Regions from separate parts of the Desulforegula conservatrix Mb1Pa genome, predicted to be linked through region 2. Evidence: predicted binding sites of a transcription regulator. Region 2 holds the regulator's gene; each other region holds the start of a gene.
What was found. The regulator sigma-54, encoded in region 2, starts transcription at its own class of promoters, with help from an activator protein. The targets are predictions, from matches to a motif close to TNTGGCACANTTTCTGCTNT.

Region 1 (3,905 bases), on a different contig from region 2:
CTTTCTCCTTTAATGAATATTTCTCTGAATGTGTTCTCATATATTGTGTCTTTACAATCTTCGGTGTGTGATGTGCTTTCCCAAAAATAAAGAGTCAGTTCGTTAGCACCGGATATTAAACACGCTGTTTTAACTTTGGGATTGTATCTGGAAACATTAAATCCTTCCCGTGCATACATCGAATCAAAGCTCTTCTGTCTGATTGTTTTGGCGCTTTCGGGACAAGGAGAAAGATTTTGCAGATCATTAAATGCCCTCGAAATTGTATTAGCATATGCTGAACTTCCTAAAGTCGGGCTGTTTATAATAGCTCCTTGTCCAACATCAGTAATAGGTAAGGCGCAAAGACCAACAAATGCTCCGGAAAACAAAAAATGGGACGCATTTACAGATGGAATATATCTTTGGGAAAAGCTCTGAGAATCAATCTTAACCGCATCTTTAGCCCAATAATCCATTCTTGGCAAAGGTGGTATGGGACCGATTAGACCAGTAAAATCAATTAAAGTAAGTCTGGAAAAGATATTATAAACAAGTCCGTAGGAGCTTGAAACTTCTGTATCAATGTTTTTTTCTTCAGACCCAGAAATTTTTTCCCATTCAAGGTTAACAACAGATTCATCTATAAATTCCTCAGGAAGTCTGTGGTAGGCAATCATCTTCTTTTTGTGAAAGATCAGATAAGGGGCAAGCGTATGTTTTTTTGCAATATAACATGATTTAGGCTTGCTCATGAATGCTGTGTCTGAGTCATAAAACACTGTGGCTGCATCGGCATCATATGCAGAAATAACTATATAAGCTTCGGGGTATGATTGAGAAAGCAGGAAGACAATTTCCTGGTTTGGTACTTTCTTGAGCATGAATGTTATGCCTGCGAAACGGTTTTTTTCGGGCAGATCAACTCTGGTGATACTTTTCTCTCCTATCGGTCGGATATTTGTTGTTGCACATCCGCACAATAAAAAGAATAAGGTCCTTATCATAATAGCCCTGATCGATTTAATGATATCTGTCATTGTCTTGCCCTCAAGTTTGATTACCGCAGAAAAACATTAATTAACATAAAATCTTTAATTCTCGAGATGTTTGAGAACTTCTGTAGCCTTTTATAGTTTTATCTATAGGCGATGCGAACTGCTGGGTGATTAACTGGGCGTAAAACAAAAAAACCGGCCCCTTTCGGAGCCGGTTTTCCAGTTTATTCTGCGTATGACAGATTAGATGTCATAGTACAGGAAGAATTCGTGCGGATGAGGACGGCTTCTGACAGCCGAAACTTCTTTTTCCATCTTGTAGGAAATCCAGGTGTCAATAACTTCTTTTGTGAAAACATCACCCTTGAGAAGGAATTCATGATCTGCCTTAAGAGCATTAAGAGCTTCCTCAAGATCGCCCGGAGCCGAAGGAATAAGCGCAAGCTCTTCTGGTGGAAGATCATAGATGTTCTTGTCCATTGGCTGACCAGGATCAATCTTGTTCTGGATACCGTCAAGCATGGCCATAAGGATCGCAGAGAATGCGAGATATCCGTTGCAAGAAGGGTCAGGAGTTCTGAACTCAAGACGTTTTGCCTTTGGAGAAGAGTTATACATTGGAATACGAATTGAAGCACTGCGGTTACGGCTTGAATAAGCAAGGTTGATTGGTGCTTCATAGCCAGGTACAAGGCGCTTGTAAGAGTTGGTGATAGGGTTGGTGAAAGCACAGATCGCTCTGGCGTGCTTAAGAATACCACCGATTGCGTAAAGACCCATTTCTGACATGCCTGCGTATTTGTCGCCGGCAAAGAGAGGCTTGCCGTCTTTCCAAATACTTGCATGAACGTGCATACCGCTGCCGTTATCGCCGAAAAGCGGCTTAGGCATGAAGGTTACGCTGTAACCGTGCTTGTATGCAACATTTTTGAGAACATATTTGTACCAGCAGAGCTGATCAGCCATTTCGAGAAGGGTGTTGAACTGCATGTCGATTTCGCACTGACCCGCAGTAGCAACTTCATGATGCTGGCATTCCATAACTATGCCGAGACTTTCGAGGGTCATCATCATTTCGTTACGGATATCCTGGAACTTGTCCGCAGGAGGAAGCGGGAAGTAGCCTTCTTTATGACGGATCTTGTATCCGAGGTTCGGATTTTCTTCTCTTCCGCTGTTCCAAGCCGCTTCACAAGAATCAAGCTGATAGAATGCAAAGTTAGGGCCTGAGTTGAAGCGAACGTCATCAAAAATGAAGAATTCCGGTTCTGGGCCAAAGAAAGAGGTGTCGCCGATGCCGGTGCTCTTGAGATAAGCTTCAGCCTTCATTGCAATGTAGCGTGGATCCTTGTTGTACTTTCCGCCGGTGATAGGATCTGCAACGTCAGCAAGAACTACAAGGGTTTTGTCTTTGAAGAATGGGTCGATCTTCGCGGTCTTTGCATCCGGAATGATTATCATGTCACTGGCTTCGATATTCTGCCATCCACGAATACTGGATCCGTCAAAACCACGACCTGCTTCAAAGAAATCTTCTGTAAGATCGCTGGCAGGAACAGTGAAATGCTGCCAGGTACCCATGAAGTCTGTAAAGCGGACATCAACTACCTTAACGTCATTGTCCTTAGCAAATTTGATTACTTCTTGTGGTGTCACGTGACTAACTCCTTTTTACTGGTTTTATTTCAAAAACCCTTCTGCCCGGAGCCCGGGTCCGGGCAGAAGGGCGTTACAAACAGATCTGTCTTCGATAGCTGTTTCTGGGCCAGGATTTATTCAGACTTCTTTCGATCATTCATAAGTATGAGCGGATACCTCTTCATGACCACTTCAGATAAACTGTTCTATAGTCCTGACTTTAGAAATTTTACAGTCAGTTAAAATTAAACTGCGCTTGTGCCTTTTTCTCCGGTACGGATACGAACCGCCTCTTCTACATTAAGTATGAAAATTTTTCCATCCCCAATCTGGCCTGTTCGTGCCGCATTGATAATTGCGTCCGCAACTTTTTCAGACTGTTCATCATCAACAACAAGCTCTATTTTGACCTTAGGGATAAAATCTACTACATACTCAGCACCACGGTAGATTTCCTTGTGTCCTTTCTGGCGTCCATAACCTTTTACTTCGGTAATGGTCATTCCCTGAACGCCTATCTTGTTGAGCGCTTCCTTTACGTCATCAAGCTTGAATGGCTTGATAATCGCTTCAATTTTTTTCATTTGTATTCTCCTTTCGTGGAAATCCGTTATCAACCTACAGACTCTGCCAAGTCATATTAAATGATATACCCGACTTCGCTGTGCTGGGATAAGTCCAGACCTTGAACCTCGTCTTCTTCGCTTACACGGAGTCCTGTTGTGACGCTTACAATTTTAAGCAGTATCCAGGACACTATCAGAGAAAAGGCAATAACCGCAACATTTGATATAAACTGGATCCACAGCTGCTCTGGATTTCCGTATAAAAGGCCATTTTTGCCGCCAACAGCCTCGACCGCAAAGATACCTGTCGCAAGAGATCCCCAGAATCCACCTACTCCATGAACCGCAACTACATCCAGAGCATCGTCGTATCCGAACTTGGTCTTAAGTCCTATTGCAAGGCAGCAAATTACACCTGCCACTATGCCTATTATGGCTGCACCCATGGGGTCGACAAAGCCGGCTCCGGGAGTTATGGCAACAAGGCCTGCAACCGCGCCTGAAGCTGCGCCGAGGGTGGTTGGCTTGCCATGCTTTAACCATTCAATGACTATCCACGAGAAGGCCGCGCATCCTGCCGCAAGATGTGTTGTCATGAGAGCCATGGAAGCCGCTCCGTTGGCAGCTAAGGCGCTTCCTGCGTTGAATCCGAACCAGCCAACCCAGAGAATTCCCGCACCAAGAACACTCATTCCTATATTATGTGGAATAATAGGTTCTGTTC
Region 2 (3,905 bases):
TGTGGTGTCAATCACATTGTCCGAAATATTTCTGAGACTTTCGAGTTTGCTTTTTTCCTCTGTGATTCCATCCATAAGACTTGAGTCGTGGGTCAGTGGATGGTGCCGTCTCGTTTGACTGAATCTCTGAACAAGTATTTTTTTATCTGCCTCAAGAAAAATTATTTCAAAATCGAGTCCGTTTTCTTTCAGATAGTTGAAAACTGACTGGCATTTTGAAGGAAATCCTTTTTCCCTGAGATCCATTACAAATGCAAAACCATTGATTTCAGTATTGCTTTCCATTGGAAGTTCAAGAAATTTGGGCAGCAGATCCACAGGCATGTTGTCTACGCAGTAGAAGCCGGAGTCTTCAAAAGCATCAAGGGCTGTACTTTTCCCGGAACCGGAAAGTCCGGTTATTATGCAGATTCTGTTTATCGGCATTCTCTGGTTCCTTTAGCCTATGAATCTTCATCCTCATCTCTTATGGCTGAAATGATATCATTCAGTTCCCTTGCATGAAGAAGCTTTTCTTTTACTGCCTCGTTTTTGAGCATTCTCGATATTCTTGCAAGGAATTTAAGATACAGTCCTGTTGCATGCTCAGGCGTTATCAGCACAAAAAAAATGTGCGCGGGTTTTCCGTCCAAGGAATCGAACTGAGCACCCTTGCGACTAAGGCCAAAACCAATAACGAGGTCATTTATCCCTGAAAGCCTTCCATGCGGTATGGCTATCCCTTTGCCTATTCCAGTGCTCCCCATCTGTTCCCGTTCAATGAGGACTTTTACGAGGTCTTCGTGTTTGACCTTGAGAATTCGGGCTATAGGCTTTGAAATTTCTTCCAGCACCTCTTTTTTGGTTCTGGACTGCAGATCAATCAGGATTGCATCCGGATGCAGGGCGTCTAATACTTTCATTTTTTTATCGACCTGTACTGGCCGGGCTTAAGCTAAAGCAATCTTTACATAGCTGATAAATATTTGCCCGGCCATTTTCAGAGTTTTTGACCACCATCAGTGGATTGTCTGTGGTTTGAAAATGCTAACCACTTCATACATCCATCGGCTTATTTACATGAATCCGATTAGCTTTCTGATTCCATATCTTCGTCCTCAATACCAGCTTCTGTACTGTCGGACTTGATACCATTTTTAGAAACCGGCCTTCTTTCGCGTACTTTTTCCTTGGACTTTTTGATCTGAGCCTTGATTTTGTCTGCGGCCATGTCGATTGAAGAATACATGCTTTCACTTTCTTCCGTAGCATGAAGGCTAAGCTTGTCACCAACCAGGGTAACTTCAGCAATGTGCCTGATCTTTTCAACGCAAAGAACCACATTCGCCTCTACCGGCGCATCAAGAAGTTTATCAAGTTTTTCAAGTCTGGTTTGTACATAGGACCTTAAAGCTTCGGAGGAGTCGAAGTTTTTGAAGGTTACGGATATCTGCATGATCTACCTCCTTAGTATTGTTTGCGTTTGTTGGAAGGCAAGATTTTCATCATTTCCCGATATTTTGCTACTGTTCTACGGGCTATGTCCACATTTGCCTCTGTTTTTAGAAGTTGAGCTATTCTGTCGTCGCTGTACGGATTCTTGGGGTCCTCGCTTTCTATTATCTGTTTTATTTTTTCAAGTACCGCAGCCGAAGCTATTGCCTCGCCATGCACCCTGTTTATGGAACTGTTGAAAAAATACTTAAGTTCAAATATGCCCTGTGGTGTATTGGCATATTTGTTTGATGTCACCCTGCTTATTGTTGACTCATGCATGTTTATATCAAGAGCCACATCCCTTAGCACCATGGGTTTCAGATATGCAACCCCTTTTTCAAAAAATTCCCTCTGAAATTTGATTATGCTCTCCATTACGCTGTAAATGGTTTTTTGGCGTTGCTGGATGCTTTTGATGAGCCAGGCGGCCGAGCGTATCTTTTCCTGGAGGTATTCTTTGGTGCTGCTTGTCATATCTCCGCCCCTTGAGGCGGCCTGTCTGTAATACGAATTGATGTGCAGTCTCGGCATGCCGTCATCGTTCATCATAATAATGAAATCATCATCATGCTTGTAAACATAGATGTCCGGAACAATGTAGATTGGATCTTCATCATTGAAGCCTCTGCCAGGCTTGGGCTCCAGGGATTTAATGATGCTTATGGCCTCAACCACCTCTTCAATTTCTACCTTGAGTGCTTTTGCAATTGCTTTAAGATTTCTGTTTTCGAGATTCTTGAGATGGTCTTTGATGATGGCTTCCACAAGCTCATCTTCAATATTCAGGTGTCTTAGCTGGGTCATCAGGCATTCGGTCAGATCCCTTGATGCTACGCCCACAGGGTCGAATGCCTGTATTTTTTTTAAAACAATTTCAGTTTCTTCAATGGTCACCCCGGCGATTTTTGAAATCTCTTCAATATTTGCCTCGAGATAGCCGTCTTTGTTCAGGCTGCCGATTATTGCGCTTCCTATCCTCTCTTCTATTTCATCAGGAGCAGACATGAGCAGCTGCCAAAGCAGATGATCTTCTAACGAGTCCTTTTTTGCGATAAAAGATTCATATTTTGGAGCTTCTTTTTCCTCGCCTTCGTTTCTTGTCTTGCCGGATCCGCCATAATCGTCAAAGTATGCTTCCCATTCAGTATAATCATCCTTGAGTTTTTCCTCGATTTTTACTTCTTCGAGGGGGGCGTCCATGGAAGCCTTGGCAAGCTCTTCTGCCTGTTCAAGTCTTGCGTCTCCGCTCATGTCAAGGGACGGCTCCTGCAATTCCTCCAAAGTAGGATTTTCTTCAAGCTCCTGACGGATATGGTCAATCAGCTCAAGCTGTGGAAGCTGAAGCAGTTTGATGGCCATCTGTAACTGTGGCGTCATCACAAGCTGCTGTGCAAGTTTTAATTGTTGCCTTAATTCCATTGCCATAATTTATAGTTTGAACGTGTCGCCTAAATAGTTCTTTTTGGCTATCTCGCTGGTTGCTATTTTTTCGGGAGAACCCGACTCAATGACTCTTCCATTACTCATAATATAAGCATTGTCACATACACTGAGCGTTTCCCTTACATTATGATCTGATATCAGAACTCCAATGCCCTTGTCTGTGAGATGGGATATAATCTGTCTGATATCGATTACAGCAAGCGGATCTACCCCTGCAAAGGGTTCATCAAAGAGCACAAACTCAGGATTTGTCGCAAGCACCCTCGTGATCTCGAGTCTTCTTCTTTCTCCGCCCGAAAGAACCGAAGCCCTGCTTTCCGAAAGATGCCTTATTCCAAGTTCATTCATGAGATCTTCGGCCCTTGTTTCCATTTCTGCATTGGTGAGCGGAAGGGTCTCAAGGATGAGCATTATATTGTTTTTGACGCTCAGCTTTCTGAAAATTGAAGCGTCCTGGGGGAGATATCCAATCCCTTTTCTTGCCCTTATATGTATCGGGTAAGGTGTTATATCCTCATCTCCGAGAATCACTCTGCCTGATTCGGGCCTTATCAGTCCAGCCGCCATATAGAATGTCGTGGTCTTGCCAGCTCCGTTTGGCCCTAAAAGGCCAACCACCTTGCGGCTTTCCACCTCTATATCGACACTGTCTACAACTGTTCTGCCATTATAGGTCTTTACAAGCTTTTGAAGCGAAAGCACAGACATTTTATCAAAACCCGCTTTTGTCAGAAAAAATAAGCCCCGAAGCCCTTGATTTGCCGCTGCCTATACATTCCGAAATAGATGTGTTCTGGTCAATAACTATTTTATTGCAGGTTAATTTTCCTTCTGGCCCAGTTACTGTCGAGTCCTTGCCAGTAAGAATTATTTTCTTGTCATCGGCTGTAAAAACTGCCTTTTCAGTTATGGCCAGACGTTTTCCCATGCTTATGTTTACATTGCCAGTGGCCGTTACTTTTTTAATCTGCTGGGTTTCGGTTGGT
Region 3 (3,905 bases), on a different contig from region 2:
TGTAAGGCATATGAATGATTTTCCGCCAAGTGAATGGTAAGCGCCGTAAGCGAAGTCAAACTGTCCGCCTGTGCCTGTGATGTGTCTGTTTCCTGATGATTCAGAAGAGACCTGGCCGAAAAGATCCAGCTCGAGGGCGTTGTTTATGGAAATCACGCCGGGATTGGACGAGATTCGCTGTAGGTTGTTTGTGTAGTCAACCGGATAGCTCGCGCAGCATGGATTGTCATCAAGAAACTCATAAAGCTCTGAACTTCCGAGTGCAAAGGTGTAAACCATTTTACCAGGATCTGTGAGCTTGTTGAGATTGGTGATTTTTCCGGACTTGTACATATCAAGATATGCGTCAGCAAGCATTTCTGTATGCACGCCGAGATTTTTAAGGTCTGATTCGGCTATGAGCTTTCCAACTGCATTGGGCATGCCGCCGATTCCAAGCTGAATGCAGGCGCCATCTTTGATTTCATTAACTATTAGCTCAGCTATTTTTTTGTCAGTGTCTGATATAACAGGGTTTGGAAGTGCAAAAGCCGGAGCGTTGTCTGTTTCAACCACATAGTCAATTTCAGAAATATGAACAGATTCGTGATAGCCGCCGAGGCAGCGTGGCATGGTTTCGCTGACTTCAATGATTACCAGTTTCGCGTTTTCAATGGCTGAACGTGAGCATGAATTGGCTGCTCCGTAGTTGAAATATCCGAATTTGTCCATTGGCCCTGTTCTGAGCATGCATACGTCGACATTGATGTTTCTTCTGTAATGGCTTGGGCCTTCATGGTATACAAACGGAATGAAATGGCATGAGCCGCTGTCGTGGAGTTTTCTTTCTGCGCCGCTGAAGTGCCAGCTGTTATAGATGATTTTGTCGCTACCCTGGCTTGCCGCCGCAACTGCTGATGTTCCAGGGAACGCGAGGGTTCTGATTTTCACGTCTGTGAGGGAATCAATCCTTTTTGCAAGAGCCGCGTCAAGCACTTTTGGCGCGCATAAAAATGCGCCGTAGTCTATCCAGTCACCTGAGCTAACTAATTCAACGGCAGCTTCTGCGGAAAGTTTTTTTGAAGTATATGTTCTTGCGTAGTCCATGATGACCTCCTGTTTGTTTGTCTGTGAAATCCTTTGTTGCTTATATAAACAGCAATACGCGTGCCAAACATGGTTGTCATATGGTAATATATTGATTTTATAAGATATTTATGTTGATGTTGTGTAAAAATAGATGGATTGGGTGTTGTGGCTTTTTGACCACATGGTGAAATGCTTGTTTATGAAATAGCTGTTATTTCAAATATCTGTAGTTGATGTGGTTTTTTGGCCACAATATTGCCCTATTTAATACCAAGCTTCCTCATTTTGGTAAAAAGGGTCTTCCTGTGGATGCCCAAAATCTCCGAAGCCTTGCCTTTATGCCATCTGCAACCCTCAAGTGTCTGTCTGATAATTTCTTTTTCGGCAAAAGCCATGGCTTCTTCAAGGTGCAGGCCCTTCGGAATTTCGGGGATTGCGGATTGCTTGGTCAGAAGCTGTGCCTCTGGTTCTGAAAGCAAGGACTGGAAAAAATCAAGATTGCCAATGGTGGCATACCTTTTGATCACGTTTTCAAGTTCCCTCACATTGCCGGGCCAGGGATAACGCATGAATGTTTCAAGAATATTTCCTGTAATATGAGGAGGGTTTTGGCTGCCCTCGAAACGGGATATGAAATGTTCGATAAGAAGAGGAAGGTCTTCCTTTCTTTCCCTTAAAGAAGGAAGATGAATGGGTATTACGTGAACCCTGTAAAAAAAGTCCTGCCGCATTTCGCCCTGCTTGACAAGATCCTTGAGATTTCTGTTTGTGGCGGCAACAATTCTTAGGTTTGGGTGTTTTACCATATTGTCACCAACTGGGGTGTATCCGCCACCTTCGATGGCTCTCAAAAGCTTAACCTGCATGCCCAGGCCTATTTCTCCTATTTCATCCAGAAAAAGAGTTCCGCCGTCAGCAATGTCAAGATATCCGGGCTTGTCCCTGTTGGCGCCTGTGAAGGCCCCTTTTTTATAACCGAAGAATTCGCTTTCTATGATGTTCTCGCTTATGGCTCCGCAATTGACTGGAACGAATCTCTGGCCTTTGCGGTCGCTCATGTGATGAATCGCCCTAGCGACCAATTCCTTGCCGGTTCCTGATTCACCCTGAATTATGACATGCGCGTTGGATGTGGCGGCCTTCAGGATAAGTTCGTAGACAGACTGCATTGCCGGACTTTTGCCTATTATTTCTCCAAATTTATAACGTTCCTTGATTGATGATCTAAGTCTTCTGTTTTCATCACTCAGCACGTCAGCCTTTTTTGCCAGAGCTTCTTCAGCGAGTTTGCGTTCAGTGATGTCTATAAGAATGGTCTGGATTCTTTCGACCTTCCCGTCTATCTGTCTTACCGGAGTTCTTGTGAATGAAAACCATTTGTCATCAAGCGGACTTTTTATTTCCCTTCTTACAGTTCCGCCTGTGAGAACCCTTGTCTGTCCGCACCAACCACAAGGCTGATCAAGGCCGTGAATAATCTTGTAGCATGGTGCGTTTGCGGCCCCTATGCCAGCTCTTTCCCTGACTGTCTTGTTCATGAAGAGAATGTTGTAGTTAGGGTCAGAAATATAAATCAGTCCGTCAAATGCCTCGATAATTGCCGAAAGCCTTGATTCGCTCTCTTTCAGTTGTTCTTCGGCCAAAACCTTTTTGGTTATGTCATTGAAGGAGGCAATGGATTGCAGTGAACCCGGAATCATGCCAACCTTCATGTCGATATATCTAAGCCTTCCACTTCTGTCTATGATTCTGCATTCGTATTCAGTCGGTATCCCGGATTCTTTTTTGCGTCTTCCGAAATGGTATTTCTGCATCCTTTCATTATCCTGGGGAGCAATGAACTGCGACCATTTCATATTGTTTTCCACCTCTTCCCTTGTGTAGCCTGTCATCTCAAGAAGCTTGGCATTGGCGTGAAGTATGGTCATGTCATAGTCAATTATGATTGTTCCCGTGCCCGTATTTTCAAAAACCGAATGGTACATCTCCTCCTGTTTTGCAAGGGCTTCTATTTCATTTTTCTGAATGGTCTTTTCCGCAAGGAAAGCGAGGGTTCTTCCGAGAAGAGTAGCAAGCTCATCAAGCGCGACAATTATTTCCCTGGTTACAGGCTCGCTGCTCTGGGAATATAAAATAAGAATTCCCCTGGGATGGGGCGCCGAGCTTACAGGCAGGGTAACAATCGATTCGTATCCATGCATGACTGCCGCAGACTGCCACTCATGAAAATTCATGTCCGTTGATATCTGGCTTACAACAAATGTCCTGGACTGGCTCCAAGCAACAGCTGCCGGTGATTCAGGGGATGATGAAAGAACAAATCCGGATGCTTCCGGAAAAGGTCTGTCAGACGGGAAAATACTTACCGGCATTACCTTTCCGTTTTCATGGGAAAGTTCTGAGTAAGAGGCGAGGGTAAATGGCCCGTCATCTGTAAGGATTCTGCATATGCCGTCAAGTATGGATTTTGATTGCTGACCTTCGAATATGATCTTTCTGCATTTCGATATCCAGGACGCTGAATTTTTGCTGTTTGATACGTTCATTTAAGATCCGGCCAAAAGGAAATATGAAATATGATTGTAATTCAGGATTGATGGTCCCGCAAAAAGTCAAAAAAAGGCTTCGGCGTCATGCCGGACTTGATACTGTATCTTTGTGTTTTTAGATACTTCTGTATTCAGGCCTGCGCCGGAATGACATGGATAGACTTATTACGAGTTTGCCAGGATTTTATGATTCCTGAATTACACCTTCAGATTAAAGGTAGTACAAAAAAAGCAATAAGGCAATGTCAGGGAAGTATCTAAATTTTTAGGATGTCGCTGCTTGTTTTA
Region 4 (3,905 bases), on a different contig from region 2:
TCTGAAATCTCAAGATCTGAAGTCATACTTTCAGAGGCCGTGGATCATGTTTTCAGACTCATCAGCGCAGACGCAAGAAACCAGAATGTTTCAACTGTTTCAAATATCCCAGATAATCTGAAATGCCTTATAGACAGGGACAGGCTTTCCCAAGTCCTGTTAAATCTCTGCAGAAACTCCTTGGAAGCAATGGGAAACATCGGAACAATAAATATAGAAGCAAAAAAAACAGGTAGGTCAGATCTTTTCATTAAAGTCTCTGACACAGGTAAAGGCATAGATTCTGAAGATTTAAGCAAGGTTTTCAATCCATACTTTACAACAAAAAACGACGGCACAGGCTTAGGATTGGCTGTGGCTCAAAAAATCATCGAGGCACATTCCGGCAGTATTAGAATTAAAACAGAAAAAACAGGTACTTCATTGATTATCGAACTACCCAAAGCAATAATATGAGGCTTATCAAATGGCAGATGCCGTAAAACCACTTATACTCGTTGCAGATGATGATGAATCCCACAGGCTCACCATAAACAAGCTGGCAGCTACATGGGGATATGAGGTTCATACTGCAAAAAATGGAGAAGAAGCTTCAGAAAAATCAAGAAAGAACTCGTACAGTGTCATCTTAATGGATATACGAATGGCCGTAATGGACGGGATAACGGCTTTACACAAAATAAAATCCCACGATCCGTCCATACCGATTATCATAATGACTGCATATTCTTCTGTCGCATCTGCTGTAGAGGCCCTCAAATCAGGGGCATATGATTATCTCACAAAGCCGCTTGATTTTGACGAGCTTAAAATTACTCTTGAAAGAGCATCTGATCACGCAAGACTTAAAGCTGAAAATCTGGCTTTAAAAAGTCAGATCAGAACACAAGCAGGCTCAAGGCAAATCATCGGCAACAGTGTGGCCATGAGAAATCTGAAAGCGACACTTTCAATGGTCGCCCCATCAGAGGCAACTGTTCTTATCACAGGCGAAAGCGGAACCGGAAAGGAGATGGTAGCAAGACTGATTCATTTAAACAGCCTGAGGCATGACAGGCCATTCATAGCTGTTAACTGTGCCTCAATTAATGAAAATCTCCTTGAATCAGAGTTATTCGGCCATGAAAAAGGCGCTTTCACTGGAGCAATTTCGAAAAGAAACGGAATCTTCATGCAGGCAGACAAAGGGACTATTTTTTTAGATGAGATAGCCGAAATGACTCCGCATATGCAGGCGAAACTTTTAAGGGTAATCCAGGAAAGAGAAGTTCAGAGGGTCGGAGGCGAAGAATATATTAAAATTGATGTCAGGATAATAGCCGCAACCCACCAAGATCTTGTTAAAAGGGTAAAGGAAAATACTTTCAGGGAAGATCTTTTCTACAGGCTTAATGTGGTGAACATGAGAGTTCCGTCGTTAAGGGAAAAAACAGAAGATATTCCTTCGCTATGTCAGTATTTTATCGCAAGGCTTTCAGAAAAAAACCGCAAAAATATTATCGGGATTTCCCCGGATGCAATTAAAGCCCTTATATCCTATGATTGGCCCGGAAATGTCAGGGAACTTGAAAACATGCTCGAAAGGGCAGTAATACTCTCAATAGGTGAGTATGTAACTGAAAGTGAACTTCCGCCAAGTATTTCAAAAAAAAATGATGAAAATATTTTAGATAAATGCCTTTCCCTTGAAGACATAGAGAAAAAAGCTATAATGGTTGCCCTGGATGCGGCAGGATGGAACAAGAGTGAAGCAGCCAGGCAGTTAGGCATAAACAGAAAAACTCTTCATAAAAAACTTAAATCATATGGAATCGACTGAGATTCGAGCATTATCCAGCAATGCCTCCAGCTTGGTGGGGCTTTATGCCCCATATTTAAAAAATCAAAAAAGCTGACATGGGGCTTTATTACCCATTTAATAATACAATGAGTTTACTAAAATATGTTTAATGTCTAAAATCAGTATATTATAACCATGGCACAATAAATGCTATAATATCCACAACTGATACGTTCAACTTAAAATCAATGATTCAAAATATGAAAAAAGGAGCTCAACATGAAAAAAAATATCAAAATGATTGCAATGCTATTTGCCATGATTTCAGTGACAATGCTTTCTGCTGGTTCGGTCATGGCAGGTAAAGGCATGGGACATGGGAACATGGGCCAAGGCTGCCAGCAGGGTATGGGAAATGCTAATTGCCCTGGTTTCAATAATGTTAATCTCACAGCCGAACAAAAAGCAGGCCTTGAAGCTGAAAAAACGAGATTCTGGAATGAAACCAGCGAAATAAGAACCCAGATAGACCAGAAGGAAGCTGAAATGCAGGCAGAACTACAAAAGCCAGAAATAAACAGAGAAACTCTTCAAAGTATCCAGGCACAAATATCGAACCTCGAAGCTGATTTCAACAAGCTCAAGATAGACCATCTCATAAAGGTCCGTGAAATTTCTCCTGAATTGGCAAAACAGTGTGCCAATTTCGGAAAATGTGGCCGCATTGGCATGGCCGGATGCATGGGCAAGGGAGCCGGAATGGGCAGAGGGCCAATGGTTAACTGCCCTGCAGCTACTCAAACCCAGAATACTCCACAAAACTAATCTAATTAAGTGGGGCTTATTGCTATAAAAGCCCCACTTAACCAGCTCTCGAGAGAACTATATTTTAATAAGAACTGCAAATTCCATTTCAAAAAAAGAGAAAGATTCATAATGCTCAAAACATTATGAACATGGCTTCAGGCGGGTCGCTTAAAAAAAAGCTCCACAATAACTTTCATCATCTGAATATCCCAATAGCCCCAAATACATGTACAGCCTGGTTAAAATCACGAATTTTTCATAAAGGTCTATTAAAAATGATGGCCTCGCAAAAAGCCAAATAAAATCGCCGGCGTCATGCCTGACTTGACACGGCATCCGGTATGTTCAGATACTTATGGATTCAGCCCTAAGCCGGAATGACGGTAATCTGACTTTTTGCGGCCTTGTCAAAATATTTCAAATGGGTTTCCCATAAATCAGATCGGCAATACCAAAAATATTCTTTGAGTCAGATAAGAAACAAGTTGTGAGTTGGAAGTAAATAAGGATTGGTAGATATGCTGGAATAAAAAAAGGCGTCTCTTTTTACAAAGAGACGCCTTGGAATTTCTTTAGATAGAAATTATATCAGAGTAACATTTACTGCTGAAGGACCTTTCTGGCCCTGCTCAATGTCAAACTTTACTCTGTCGCCTTCGTTAAGGCTCTTGTAACCTGAAGCATTGATTCCTGAATGATGAACGAATACATCAACGCCATTTTCCTGCTCAATAAAACCATAACCCTTAGTATTATTAAATCACTTTACTCTTCCGTTTGCCATGGTGACACCTTTCTTTTAAATTTTTAATTTTTTGGTTCCAAAACAAAAGGTGCCACTGTGTATGGATCTTTTCTTTGGAGCGAATCTTTTTGACCGACCAAAACCACTTCTCAGTCGATTTCTATACTTAATACTTTTTTTAATAAAAAACAACTATTATTTTTTATAAAATCATTTTTTTATTGCACTTTATATAAACAAAAATCCTGATGCCAATTACCCTTTATTCTGCTTCTATCAATCCATCCAATTTGCCTATTCCTTCCCTTATTACTTCTATACCAGAGTCGGACATAGCGATTACTGTTGATGGACCGCCAGAAACATTACCACCATCTATCACAATATCTATTCTATTCTTAAAAAAAGAATCTATGGCAAATGGTGAATCAAGATATTCTCCTGAAGGAGTAGATGCTGTTGTGGAAATAATCGGATTCCCAAGAGCTGCAACAATGGCATTGCAGATGGTGTGATCAGGAACTCTTATACCAGCTTCCTTTCTTTTATTTAGCATCATCTTGGGAACGAGTC

Region 1: the regulator sigma-54 is predicted to act here: its motif matches at 2,728-2,747, upstream of glnA (type I glutamate--ammonia ligase).
Region 3: the regulator sigma-54 is predicted to act here: its motif matches at 1,135-1,154, upstream of K245_RS0108420 (acetyl-CoA hydrolase/transferase family protein).
Region 4: the regulator sigma-54 is predicted to act here: its motif matches at 1,975-1,994, upstream of K245_RS0112275 (Spy/CpxP family protein refolding chaperone).

The regions. Positions count from the first base shown of each region.
Region 1 covers NZ_AUEY01000011.1:41,457-45,361, forward strand. Annotated here, with positions in the region: gene K245_RS0106420 (hypothetical protein) at 1-1,019, opposite strand, end outside; gene glnA (type I glutamate--ammonia ligase) at 1,221-2,633, opposite strand; gene K245_RS0106430 (P-II family nitrogen regulator) at 2,861-3,199, opposite strand; gene K245_RS0106435 (ammonium transporter) at 3,256-3,905, opposite strand, start outside.
Region 2 covers NZ_AUEY01000013.1:9,249-13,153, reverse strand. Annotated here, with positions in the region: gene rapZ (RNase adapter RapZ) at 1-426, opposite strand, end outside; gene K245_RS0106985 (PTS sugar transporter subunit IIA) at 444-902, opposite strand; gene hpf (ribosome hibernation-promoting factor, HPF/YfiA family) at 1,070-1,435, opposite strand; gene rpoN (RNA polymerase factor sigma-54) at 1,447-2,895, opposite strand; gene lptB (LPS export ABC transporter ATP-binding protein) at 2,905-3,627, opposite strand; gene K245_RS0106965 (LptA/OstA family protein) at 3,632-3,905, opposite strand, start outside.
Region 3 covers NZ_AUEY01000017.1:1,567-5,471, reverse strand. Annotated here, with positions in the region: gene K245_RS0108420 (acetyl-CoA hydrolase/transferase family protein) at 1-1,086, opposite strand, end outside; gene K245_RS26490 (sigma-54-dependent Fis family transcriptional regulator) at 1,329-3,614, opposite strand.
Region 4 covers NZ_AUEY01000032.1:24,760-28,664, reverse strand. Annotated here, with positions in the region: gene K245_RS0112285 (ATP-binding protein) at 1-456, shown strand, start outside; gene K245_RS0112280 (sigma-54-dependent transcriptional regulator) at 467-1,819, shown strand; gene K245_RS0112275 (Spy/CpxP family protein refolding chaperone) at 2,060-2,605, shown strand; partial or broken gene K245_RS27275 (cold-shock protein) at 3,171-3,371, opposite strand; gene K245_RS0112270 (L-threonylcarbamoyladenylate synthase) at 3,595-3,905, opposite strand, start outside.